Regions from separate parts of the Mesorhizobium sp. YL-MeA3-2017 genome, predicted to be linked through region 1. Evidence: predicted binding sites of a transcription regulator. Region 1 holds the regulator's gene; the other holds the start of a gene.
What was found. Region 1 encodes LexA, which represses DNA repair genes until DNA is damaged. Its sites were predicted from a motif close to TGTTCNNNNTGTGTTCNG; they were not measured.
Positions count from the first base shown of each region.

Region 1 (6,007 bases):
CCTGTCGGTGGCGGTCGAAACCGCGCGGGAGACAATCGCTGCCCGCATTCGCGCCACCATCGGCGGCGCGGAAGGCGAAATCGCCGCCGCGCTGATCGTCGGCGTGCGCGCCGGCATTCCAGAACCCGTCAACGAGGCGATGCGGCGCACCGGTATCTATCACATCATTTCCATTTCCGGCCTGCACATGGCGCTGGTGGCCGGAACCGTCATGGCGCTGCTGCGCGGGACCTTCGCGCTGTTTCCGGATTTTTCGGCGCGGCATCCGGTGAAGAAATATGCGGCCCTTGCCGCGCTGGTCTCGATCGCTGCCTATCTCGCCATCTCCGGCATGGTGGTGGCCGCCGAACGCAGCTTCATCATGCTGGCGGTGATGCTGGTCGCCGTTCTCTTGGATCGTGCCGCGCTGTCGATGCGCAATCTGGCGATATCGGCGGTCGTCGTCATCCTGATCGCGCCGCACGAGGTGGTCGGGCCCTCCTTCCAGATGTCGTTTGCCGCCACCGCCGCGCTGATCGGTGCCTATGCTGCCTGGTCCGAACGCCGGGGCATCGCGCCGACCGGCCCGCCGCCGGCGCGGTCGCTGGCGGGATTTCTCGTACACAAGTCGCTGGTGGGGCTGATCGGTCTCGCCGTGACGTCCATCGTCGCCGGTCTTGCGACGGCCTTGTTCGCGGCCTGGCACTTCCAGCGCATTTCGCCGCTCAGCCTGCTCGCCAACCTTGCCGTGATGCCGATCGTCTCGCTTGTCGTCATGCCGGCCGCCGTTTTCAGCGCGCTCGCCATGCCGTTCGGGGCCGACGGACCGTTCCTCTACGCCATGGGCAAGGGGTTGTCGGCGATGATGGCGATCGCCGAATGGATCTCAGCACGCTCGCCGGTCGATGCCGTCGGGCTCGTCTCGACGCAATCGGTTTTGCTGGTCACGGCCGCACTGGCGATCGGCGCCATGGCCACGACATGGCTGCGGCTGCTCGCCGTGCCGCTGGCCTTCGCCGGCATCGTGGCGATGGACGATGTCGAGACGCCCGACGTGCTGGTGGCCGAGGATGCGCGCCTCGTCGCCATGCCCATCGGCGGCGGCGAACTGGCGGTCAGCCGGCCGCGCCCCAATGCGTTCACGCTCGACAATTGGCGCCGCGCGCTCGATGCCGAGACTGTCGTCCTTCCCGAGACGGCGGCATCGGCCGGCGTCGCCTTGGCGGACGCGCAGGACCTGCCGCCCGGCACGCCGTTTCTGTGTGCGCAGGATCTCTGCTTTGCCCGCCATCCCGATGGCCCGGTCGTGGCGACGGCGCCCAATGCGCGCGCCGCGAAGCCCGCCTGTGCGGTCGCCGCCGTGATCGTCATCGACGACGCCACGGCGCGCGATCTTTGCGAGGACGCCGCCGTCGTCGTCATCACCCGACAGGATCTGGCCCGCGCCGGCAGCGCGGCGGTCTATTTCGACCCGCAAAATGCCGCTGCTGCCGCAACGGCGCGCTTCGCCCTCGAAGACAGCTCCCGGCCCTGGCACGCGCAGCGCCGGTTTTCACGCGAGGCGAGGGGCCTGCCGCCCCGGCAGCAGGAGCGCGTGAAGTCCAATGCCAAGGCAGGCAAATTCGATGCCTCGGCAAACAGATTCGATGCCGACACAAACAGGCGCGATGCGCGTGCGAACAAACGCGATGCCACGCCGAACGGTCCTGATGTCACGACAGAACAACGAGATCACGCGCCTCAAACGCCAGAAAATTAGCCGGCTATCAATTCGGCAAGACCGCGTCCACTAAACCGGCTCCGCGACATTTCAGCGGAGGAAAGAGACCTGCTACGAGCGCTTGGAGCCGGCTCCGAGCGCGTCGAGCCGACCTGTTCCGGCCTCATTAATAGCGGCGGATCAGGCCGACCAGCTTGCCTTGCACCTTGACCCGGTCCGGCCCGAAAATGCGGGTTTCATAGGCCGGATTGGCGGCCTCCAGCGCAATCGACGCGCCCTTGCGGCGGAAGCGCTTCAGCGTCGCTTCCTCCTCGTCGACCAGTGCCACGACGATCTCGCCGGGATTGGCGGTGTTGGCATTGCGGATGATGACCGTGTCGCCGTCGAAAATGCCGGCCTCGATCATCGAATCGCCTTTGACCTCAAGGGCATAGTGGTCACCGCCCGAAATCATGTCAGGCGGCACCGAGATGGAATGCGTGCGGTGCTGGATGGCGTCGATCGGCACACCGGCGGCGATGCGGCCCATGACGGGAATGGAAACGGCGGAGCCGGCATCGTCGTCATTGCTGGCCGACTGCGGGCGCTGCGGCTCCTTGGCCGCCGGGCGGCCGAGGCTGCCTTGGATGACGGCCGGCGAAAACCTCCTGGCCGCGTTGAGGCCGGGCGCGATGGAATCGGGCAGACGCAAAACTTCGAGCGCCCGGGCCCGGTTCGGCAGCCGGCGGATGAAGCCGCGCTCTTCCAGAGCGGTGATCAGGCGGTGGATGCCGGACTTCGATGCAAGATCGAGCGCCTCCTTCATCTCGTCGAAAGAGGGTGGGATGCCGCTTTCTTTCAGTCGTTCGTGGATGAAGAGCAGAAGCTCGTGTTGCTTGCGTGTCAGCATTGTCACCCCCAGGGGACTGGAACCGGAATCAGTAAAACAAACCCGGAACAAACACTATCTGTTCCATTTGTGTTCCGCAACCATTTAAAGTTTAATGAATCTGTTGACGCTTTGTTCAGCCTGATGCCGCCGGAACTCGATCTCGACTTTTTCGTCGCGCCGGGGCGAGTGGCTTTGCAAATGGCAGAATCGAGGCGCCACTGCATGGTTGAGCAGAACAGGCGCGCGGTGTGAAGAGCCCGGGCCTGCAACAAAGGCACGGCCCGGCCGGATTGTGCCAAGCCGGCCGACAAAGACGTTGCTGCTACGCGTCCCGCGCCTTCCAGCCTGGTGATTACTCGGCAAAAAGATTCGCAGCCATGTAGTCGACAAAAACCCGAACCTTGGGCGAGAGGTATCGGTTGGTCGGCCAAAGGATCCGAAACGTCCCGGCCTCGCTAAGGTAGTCTTCCAGTAGCGGCACCAGCTTTCTCTCGGCCAGGCCTGAGGATACGGCAAACGGCGGAAGGCATGTGATGCCGAAAGATCGTTCGGCGAGATAGATCAATGGTTCCAACGTGCTGGCGACCGTGGTGACGGGAAGGTCGAGCTTCAGCTCGCGTCCATCGCGCGCCAGCGGCCACGGTTCGAGCCGTCCCGAATTCGCGAAGCGATGATGCAGGCACCGATGCAGGAGGAGGTCCTCCGGCACACTCGGCCTGCCGTTTTCGGCGAGATATTCGGGTGCCGCGACAATCATGTGCCTGAATGTCCCGAGCTTGCGGCTCATCAGGCGCGTGTCCTTGACGTCGCCCGTTCGAACGACGGCGTCGAAACCCTCCTCGATGACATCGACAAGCCGGTCGGTGAAATCGAGATCGAGGTTGATCTGCGGATATGTTGCCATGAAAGCCGACAGCGTCGGCATCAAAAGCATGCCGGCCAGGGGAAGGCTCACGCGAAGCTGCCCGCGCGGGGTCGCCTGCGACCGCGACAGCTGGGCCTGAGCTTGTTCGAATTCCGCCTGGATGCGCCGGCAGCTGTCGAGGAAAAAACTGCCTTCCTCGGTCAGCGCCATACTGCGCGTCGAGCGGTGAAAAAGGCGCGCGCCCATCTCGTCCTCGAGCCGCAGGATGGCCTTGCCGACAGCGGAACCCGACAGGCCGAGCCGTTGCGCAGCGCTCGCGAAACTTCCCGCCTCGGCCACCTGAATGAAAATGCCAAGCGTTCCAAGCGTATCCATGGAGAGTCAATTCCGGAAAAAATATCCGATGTGATGAGAATACCGGACCATTTATCCGATATTTCCGTCCCGATATCCAGATGCCGTCGCGCACAGTCCGCCGCGATCCTCAAATGGAGATACGCATGACCACCCAATCGAACGCCGCCTTCGCGGCCACTCCCCAGCCAACGACCTTCATCGTCAACGTCATCCACGCCCACCCCGGAAAGCAGGAGGAGGCTTTCGCCATCATCCAGGACGTCGTGCACTATGTCGCCGAACGCAAGGAAGGTTTCCTCTGGAGCACGCTGGCCAAGAGCACGGACGGACAAACGGTCGTGAATGTCGAAGCGATCCAGGGCGCCGGCGATGTCGACACGTTCTTCTCCGATCCAGTCTTCGTGGAGAAGTTCCGCAAGCTGGACGCGGTGTCCAAAAGCGAATTTCACACCTACACCGTCGGCGATCTCGTGCTGCCGAAGCGCGTGGCGGCGACCTGATTCACCTAACGATGCCGCGCGCGACGGTTCGAGAATCGGGATCGGTGTTCGGTAAAAACAACGCGTAAATTCAAGGGATTAAAGAGCTTTTTGTACGTCCGAGGCGGACGTGCGGCGGCTTGAAAACAGTTCTTCGCTGCCGCCAGTTTTTTGCTCCGCTCGTCAGCGCAGCATCAGCACCTGGCAGGGCTCGCCGGCGATAGCGGCGGCGGCGAAGGGCGGGCGCACGATCAGCCCGTTGGCATCGGCCAGCGTGCGCAGCATCGAGGAGTCCTGGATGCCCAACGGGGTGGCGATGAGGGCGCCAGCGCGCTCCTCCACGACCGCGCGAACATAATCCTGGCGCCGATCATTAGCCGGCATATTACTTGCCAGTTTCACCTCGCGCATGTCTTGCCTGAAGAGGCGCCCGCCGAGGCGGGCGAGCAGCGGTTTCAGGAACAGTTGCGAGCAGACCAGGCTGGCGACCGGATTGCCGGGCAGGCCGATGCAGCGAATGGCGCCCATGCGGCCGAACAGCAGGGGCTTGCCGGGGCGCATGGCGAGCTTCCAGAAGTCGAGCGTCATGCCTTCGCCGGTCAGCACGTCGTGGACCAAATCGTGGTCGCCCACCGAGGCGCCGCCCAGCGTGACGATGATGTCGGCACCGGCGTCGACGGCATGCCTGACCAAAGCGGCGATCGCGTCCTTGCGGTCGGCGGCGATGCCGAGGTCGAGCGCCCTGGCGCCCACCGCCTGCGCCGCGGCGGCGACGCCATAGGCGTTGGACGAGATGATCTGGCCGGAACCAAGCACGCTGCCCGGCGGCAGCAATTCGTCGCCGGTGGCGATGATGGCGACCAGCGGCCGGCGAACGACAGCCACCGTGGGGTGATTGGCGGAGGCGGCAAGCGACAAAGCGGCGGCGTCAAGCAGCCGGCCTTTGTCGAGCAGCACGTTGCCGCTCTCGAAATCCAGGCCCTTGCGGCGCACATTGCGCCCTTCGGCGGTCGGCTCCAGAAGTTCGACCGTGCCGTCGCCGAGATTGCGCACGTTTTCCTGAATGACGACGGTGTCGGCGCCGGCCGGCAGCGGCGCTCCGGTGAAGATGCGCACGGTCTCGCCGGGTCCCACCGTTCCGGTGAATCCGCGGCCCGCCGGCGCCTGGCCGATCACCGTGAGGCGACCCGCCGCAGCCGCCACGTCCGCGCCGCGGGCGGCATAGCCGTCCATGGCGGAGGCGTCGAAAGGCGGTTGCGTGCGCAGCGCCACCAGCGGCTCGGCCAGAACCCGGTCATAAGCCTCGGCAAGCGGGATGGTTTCGGCGGGCAGCGGCATGGCGTCGCCGAGAAGGCGCGCCAGCGCGTCGTCGACCGGCACCAGCGACATCAGGCACCCGCCTTGTAGTCGCCGGATTTGCCGCCGGTCTTCTCGACCAGCCGGATACCGGAAATGGTCATGGCGCGGTCCACCGCCTTCGCCATATCGTAGATGGTGAGGCAGGCGACCGAGGCGGCCGTCAGCGCCTCCATCTCGACACCGGTCTTGCCGGTGACGCGCGCCAGCGCCGTTACCTTCAGGCCGGGAAGGGCGTGGTCCGGCTCGATATCGACCGAAACCTTGGTCAAAAGCAGCGGATGGCAGAGCGGGATCAGTTCATGCGCCTTCTTGGCGGCCATGATGCCGGCGATGCGGGCGGTGCCCAGCACATCGCCTTTCTTGGCATTGCCCGCAAG
Region 1 covers NZ_JAUSVH010000001.1:214,063-220,069, reverse strand. The annotation lists gene QFZ88_RS00915 (ComEC/Rec2 family competence protein) at 1-1,738, shown strand, start outside; gene lexA (transcriptional repressor LexA) at 1,866-2,588, opposite strand; gene QFZ88_RS00905 (LysR family transcriptional regulator) at 2,923-3,810, opposite strand; gene QFZ88_RS00900 (antibiotic biosynthesis monooxygenase) at 3,936-4,292, shown strand; gene glp (gephyrin-like molybdotransferase Glp) at 4,455-5,660, opposite strand; gene moaC (cyclic pyranopterin monophosphate synthase MoaC) at 5,660-6,007, opposite strand, start outside.

Region 2 (6,007 bases), 5.1 Mb from region 1:
CGATGATGTGGCCGCCATGGATGCCCGCCGCCGGGCCGATGTCGACGACATAGTCGGCGGTCAGGATGGCGTCTTCGTCATGTTCGACGACAATGACGGTGTTGCCGATGTCGCGCAGATGTTTCAGCGTCTCGATCAAGCGTGCATTGTCGCGTTGATGCAGGCCGATCGACGGCTCGTCCAGCACGTAGAGCACGCCGGTAAGACCGGAGCCGATCTGCGATGCGAGGCGGATGCGCTGGCTCTCGCCACCCGACAGCGTGCCCGAATTGCGCGACAGCGTCAGATAGTCGAGGCCGACATCGTTGAGGAAGCGCAGTCTTTCGCGGATTTCCTTCAGCACACGGACGGCGATCTCGTTCTGCTTTTCGTTGAGCTGCTCCGGCAATTCGTTGAACCAGCGGTCGGCCTTGCGGATCGACTGTTCCGTCACTTCGCCGATATGCTTGCCGGCGATCTTCACCGCCAGGGCTTCCGGTTTCAGTCGGTAGCCGTTGCAGGCCGGGCAGGGGGTGGCCGACATGAAGCGCTCGATCTCCTCGCGCATCCAGGCCGATTCCGTTTCCTTCCAGCGCCGCTCGAGATTGGGGATCACGCCCTCGAAGGTCTTGGTCGTCTTGTAGGAGCGCAGGCCGTCATCATAGTTGAAGGTGATCTCGCGTTCGCCGGTGCCGCGAAGAATGGCCTGCTGGGCCTCCTCGCTCAGATCCTTGAACTTGTCGCCGAGCTTGAAGCCGTAGACCTTTCCCAGCGCTTCCAGGGTCTGCGAATAATAGGGGGAGGTGGATTTTGCCCACGGACTGACGGCGCCGTCGCGCAGTGTCGCATTGTCGTCCGGCACCACGAGGTTTTCGTCGATCGCGCGCTGGCTGCCCAGCCCGTCGCAGGTCGGGCAGGCGCCGAACGGATTGTTGAACGAGAACAGCCGGGGCTCGATCTCTGGAATGGTGAAGCCGGACACCGGGCAGGCGAACTTTTCCGAGAACAGGATGCGCTCATGCGTCTCGTTCTTGGATTTGTAGGCGGATTCTTCGGATGTTTCGCTGGCCGGCAGCGGGCGGTCGGCGAATTCTGCGACAACCAGACCTTCAGCAAGCTTGAGCGCGGTCTCCATCGAATCCGCCAGGCGCGTGGCGAGGTCGCCGCGCACGACGACGCGATCGACCACGACGTCGATGTCGTGTTTGTATTTCTTGTCCAGCGCCGGCACGTCTCCAACTTCATAGAAGACGCCGTCGACCTTGACGCGCTGAAAACCCTTCTTCTGGAGTTCCAGCAATTCCTTCTTGTATTCGCCCTTACGGCCGCGAACCATCGGCGCCATGATGTAAAGGCGCGTGCCTTCCTCGATCGCCAGAACGCGGTCGACCATCTGGCTCACCGTCTGGCTTTCGATGGGCAGGCCGGTGGCCGGCGAATAGGGTACGCCGACGCGCGCGAACAACAGCCGCATGTAGTCGTAGATTTCGGTGACGGTTCCGACCGTCGAGCGCGGGTTCTTGGAAGTCGTCTTCTGCTCGATGGAAATGGCGGGTGACAGGCCGTCGATCTGGTCGACGTCCGGCTTCTGCATCATCTCCAGGAACTGCCGGGCGTAGGCCGACAGGCTTTCCACGTATCGACGCTGGCCCTCGGCGTAGATCGTGTCGAACGCAAGCGACGATTTGCCGGAGCCCGACAGGCCCGTCATCACGACCAGGCTGTCCCGCGGCAGGTCCAGGTCGACATTTTTGAGATTGTGCTCGCGTGCGCCGCGAATGGAAATGTACTTATGGTCGGCCATGCCGGTCCGCCGCCTCGGTTTTGCAATGTCTGGGCAGGACGGATCTGCCCGGCCGCCCGTTAATGTAGGTATTGTTGCCGCAAGATCGAGTGGACCCCGCAACGTGTCGGGTTTAACCGTCTTTCGCGCGGGCGGGCAAGCAAAAAAGAACAAAGATCGAACGCGCTCCTGACAGAGCGATGTCAGGAGAACGTGACGTTCCGGATCGTTCCGATCACATTTTCCGCAATCGACTAAGCAAAGGTTGACGCATGGGGAGGGGAGGCGCACAGTCCAAGGGTCAACCGAGCCGATCGCCAAGGGGCGATCTTCGTGCCAGCAGGTGATCCGCGAGGCGCCGCGGACGAACGAATAAGTGCTCTGGGAAGACGGCAAGAGCAACCAAGAGAAGGAGCGAGGTATGACCCCACCGGACAGTATCTTCGGGCTCCATCTGTCGTTGGAGCCGCGGCGGGCATAGGTGTCAGGGCAGGCGAACGCCTGTTCGCGCAAACCGTGACCTGCCGACCCCCTTTACAACCAGAGACCACTAGTCGGGTCGACGGCTGAATGCCGCGAAGCACCCGAAACCCAAAGCCGGTGAAACGCTCCCGGTAATATCGGGTAAACCCCCAAAAGGCCCCGTCCGCTTTGCCACAGGCAGCGGCGGGGCCAATGGTTTTTAGGGGCCATTGAATCTCCAAACCGCGGGAAACATCCACCGTCGCGAAAGCCGCGACGGCAACAGCCGTCGCGTGGACGCTACCCGGGTACTCCCGTTCCCGTCGGTCAGAAGCAGGATGGCTGGCTGGTTATCGAATAGCGCAGATTGCGCGTCGCCCAGCGTGCCTGGACGAAATGGACGATGGTGTTGTTGGTGTGCGAGGTGACGACGAAGTTCTCATTGTAGCTGAACTCGACCCGCGCCACGCCCTGGCTGTCATCATAGAGCGTGAAGGCGGCCGAGCAGTTCCAGCTTCTGTTCTCCGGATTCCAGGCGGTGATGTAGAAAGTGGTGTCCTTGGTGCCGTAGCCGAACATCGGCTGGCTGAGCGCAGGAACAGGGGTAAGGGCAGCAAGGGCCGAAGCGACGTATGGAAGAAACCGCATGGCGTCCTCTCATCGTTGTGCCCCAGTCCTTGATAACGCAGCCCGGCGCTGGTCGCGATAGCACAGATGAACTGGTCGGCCGACGGCGAGTGCCTGCGGGCAGTGCCTTTCACATCGCCGTGAAACGTGAAGACATTCACGTTCCATTCACCCAGCGGTCAATACCGTCGTGCGTGCAGGGGGGCATCGCTCGGAGGAATACGTGATGTATTCTGCAAAACTTGTCGCCGCCCTGGTGCTTCTCGGCGGTCTTTTCTCGTTCGCCGCGCCTGCCTTCTCTTATCCGATCGCGCCCGCGCAATCTTCCCAGTTCTCATCGAACGCAATCGAGCAGGTCGGCTGGCGCTGCGGGCCGGGCCGTCACATGGATCGTTGGGGCCGCTGCGTTCCAAACAGGATGCGCGCTTATTGCGGCCCGGGCCGCCATTTGAACCGCTATGGCGAATGCGTCCGCAATCGGCCCGCCTACCGCGCATGCCCGCGCGGCACCCATCTGACACCGCGCGGCTATTGCGTCCGCAACTGGTAAGACGCCCAGCGATGTCCTGACGAGCGGCCGACGCAGCCGTGTCGGTCGCTTGCCGTTTGGTCTCCAGCCGAGAGATCCGTTGGTTTGATCCGGCGGCGCAGAGCCGCGACTTTGATTTTTCGGGCTGTTGTTAGCGGCGTGGTGCCGACACCGCGCCGGCGCCGACATCGACGATCACCGAGCCGGAAATGCGCACGTCCATGTCGCCGATCTTGAATTGCCGGTTCGCACCGTTGCTAGTGTCGTCGGGCTCCGGCTGCGGGGCGGCCGGCTGGACGATGCGGTAGCCGCCATCGACACCAGGCAGGCTGCCTTTTGATGGCTTTGCCGGCTCGCCGGCAACAGCGGTCGCCGCCTGCGGCAACACTGCCAGCAAGCCCAAAAACCCGATTGCGAGGGGAGCGGAAATGCGGATCATGCCCCTAACATAGGCGCATGATGCCGCCGCGACCAGTCCCTGCCATCCGACCGCGCTGTCATCGATCGCGCTGACATACCGGTCAGGCGGCGTGTTTGCGCGTATCGTAGACGTGGTCGACCAGCCCCCAGGCCTTGGCTTCCTCGGCGGTCATGAAATGGTCGCGGTCAAGCGTGCGCTCGACTTCATCGAGCGTGCGGCCGCAATGTTCCGCATAGAGGCCAATCATGCGCTTTTTGACGCGACTGATATTCTCCGCGTGACGCTGGATGTCGGATGCCTGGCCCTGGAAGCCGCCCAGCGGCTGGTGCAGGACGATGCTGCTGTTGGGCAGCGCGATGCGTCGGCCGGGCGTGCCGGCCATCAGGAGGAATGAACCCATCGAGGCGGCAAAGCCCATGCATACCGTCGAAATCGGACAACTGACGTAACGCATGGTGTCGTAGATGGCGAAACCGGCGGTCACCACGCCGCCGGGCGAATTGATGTAGAGCGATATCTCCTTGTCGGGATTGTCGGATTCCAGGGACAGCAACTGGGCGCAGACCAGGGCCGACATGGTGTCGTTGACCTCGCCGTTGACGAAGATGATGCGCTCGCGCAGCAGCCGCGAGAAGATGTCGAATGTGCGTTCGCCGCGGCTCGACTGCTCGATGACCATGGGCACAAGATTGGCAATGGCGGACATTGTCTTGTTCCTTCGTGGGTTCAGGCGATCAACCGCCATTGCGGCGCGTTGGCCGCACGGACGGTTTTGGTTGGGGATGTCGTGGCGACGTGGAGCCTCATGCTGCACGATGCCACGCCGCTCATGACGGTCGCGCCGGCGACGGCGGCGAACCCATCATGGACAATCCGCAGATGCGTACCGCCAGTCGTGGTGCGGGCGAGCACGAAGGTCACGACGCTGTCGAAACCGGCCTCGCCGGAGACGGGCCGTTCGCGCCATGAATAGCGCAACAGCTGTTCCGGTTCGGCCTCGATAACCGCGCAGTCGATATGACCTTCCTCGCCCAGCTTGAAGCGATGGCCGGCTTCCGGCTTGATGTCGTTCGGCATCAGCCAGGCAGCGACAATTTCGGGTTGCGTGATAGCGCGCCAGACCTTTTCCGGAGGCTCCGGCAGATCGCATTCGACGACGATATCCTTATGGTCCCGCGGTTCGTCGCTGGTCATTGATCCATCTCCTTGAGCACGGCTTTCAGTTTCTCGATGCGGTCGGGCCAGAAGGCGCGGTAGCGTTCGATCCAGCCGAGCAGCGGACCCAGTCCGTCCGGCGCGGCGCGGTAATAGGCGTTGCGGCCCTCGCGGCGCTCGCTCACCAGCCCGGCGCCGCGCAGCACGGAGAGATGCTGCGAGACCGCCGGCTGCGAAATCGGCGTGCCGGTCCGCAATTCGGAAACCGTCATCTCGCCTGCGGCGAGGCGTTCGAAGAGCGCGCGCCGGGTTGGATCGGCGAGTGCCCGGAAGATTTCGGATTCGATCATGCTAAAAGCATAAGTGAGTACTTATTCATTTGGCAAGGCCTGTTCTGTTCCGTTGGCCGAAAGAGGCTTGCAAGCCCCGCATTTGCTGACATTCCTTGACAAGCGTTGGCGATAAAGACTAGAACGGAAGTAGAACAAAAACCTTGTGGGAAAGGCCTGCGGAGGCAGGCACTGAAAACCCTCAGCCTATATGGTGCGGCGAGAAATTTGGTTTCGGATGAGCGCGGAGAAGTGTGATGGCGGGCAGCGTCAATAAGGTCATTCTGGTTGGTAATTTGGGCGCGGACCCGGAAGTCCGTCGGCTGAATTCGGGTGATGCGGTCGTCAACATCCGCGTCGCCACCTCGGAATCCTGGCGCGACAAGAACTCGGGCGAACGCAAGGAAAAGACCGAGTGGCATAACGTCGTCATCTTCAACGATCAGCTCGCCAAGGTCGCCGAGCAATATCTGAAGAAGGGCATGAAGGTTTATGTCGAGGGTCAGCTGCAGACCCGCAAATGGCAGGACCAGCAGGGCCAGGATCGCTACACGACCGAGATCGTGCTGCAGAAATTCCGTGGCGAATTGCAGATGCTCGACGCGCGTGGACAGGGCGAGGGCGGCCAGGTTGGTTACTCCGGCGGCGGTCGCGACAGCTTCGGCCAGTCCGGCCCTACTGACGGCGGTGGTCGCGGCGGCTCCGGCGGTGGTTTCGGTGGC
Region 2 covers NZ_JAUSVH010000001.1:5,322,492-5,328,498, forward strand. The annotation lists gene uvrA (excinuclease ABC subunit UvrA) at 1-1,783, opposite strand, end outside; gene QFZ88_RS25200 (hypothetical protein) at 2,552-2,872, opposite strand; gene QFZ88_RS25205 (GCG_CRPN prefix-to-repeats domain-containing protein) at 3,078-3,401, shown strand; gene QFZ88_RS25210 (hypothetical protein) at 3,532-3,819, opposite strand; gene QFZ88_RS25215 (ATP-dependent Clp protease proteolytic subunit) at 3,902-4,507, opposite strand; gene QFZ88_RS25220 (SRPBCC family protein) at 4,528-4,995, opposite strand; gene QFZ88_RS25225 (ArsR/SmtB family transcription factor) at 4,992-5,306, opposite strand; gene ssb (single-stranded DNA-binding protein) at 5,543-6,007, shown strand, end outside.
Region 2: uvrA (excinuclease ABC subunit UvrA) is a predicted target of LexA. The motif match lies at 1,929-1,946, and genes of this name have one in related genera.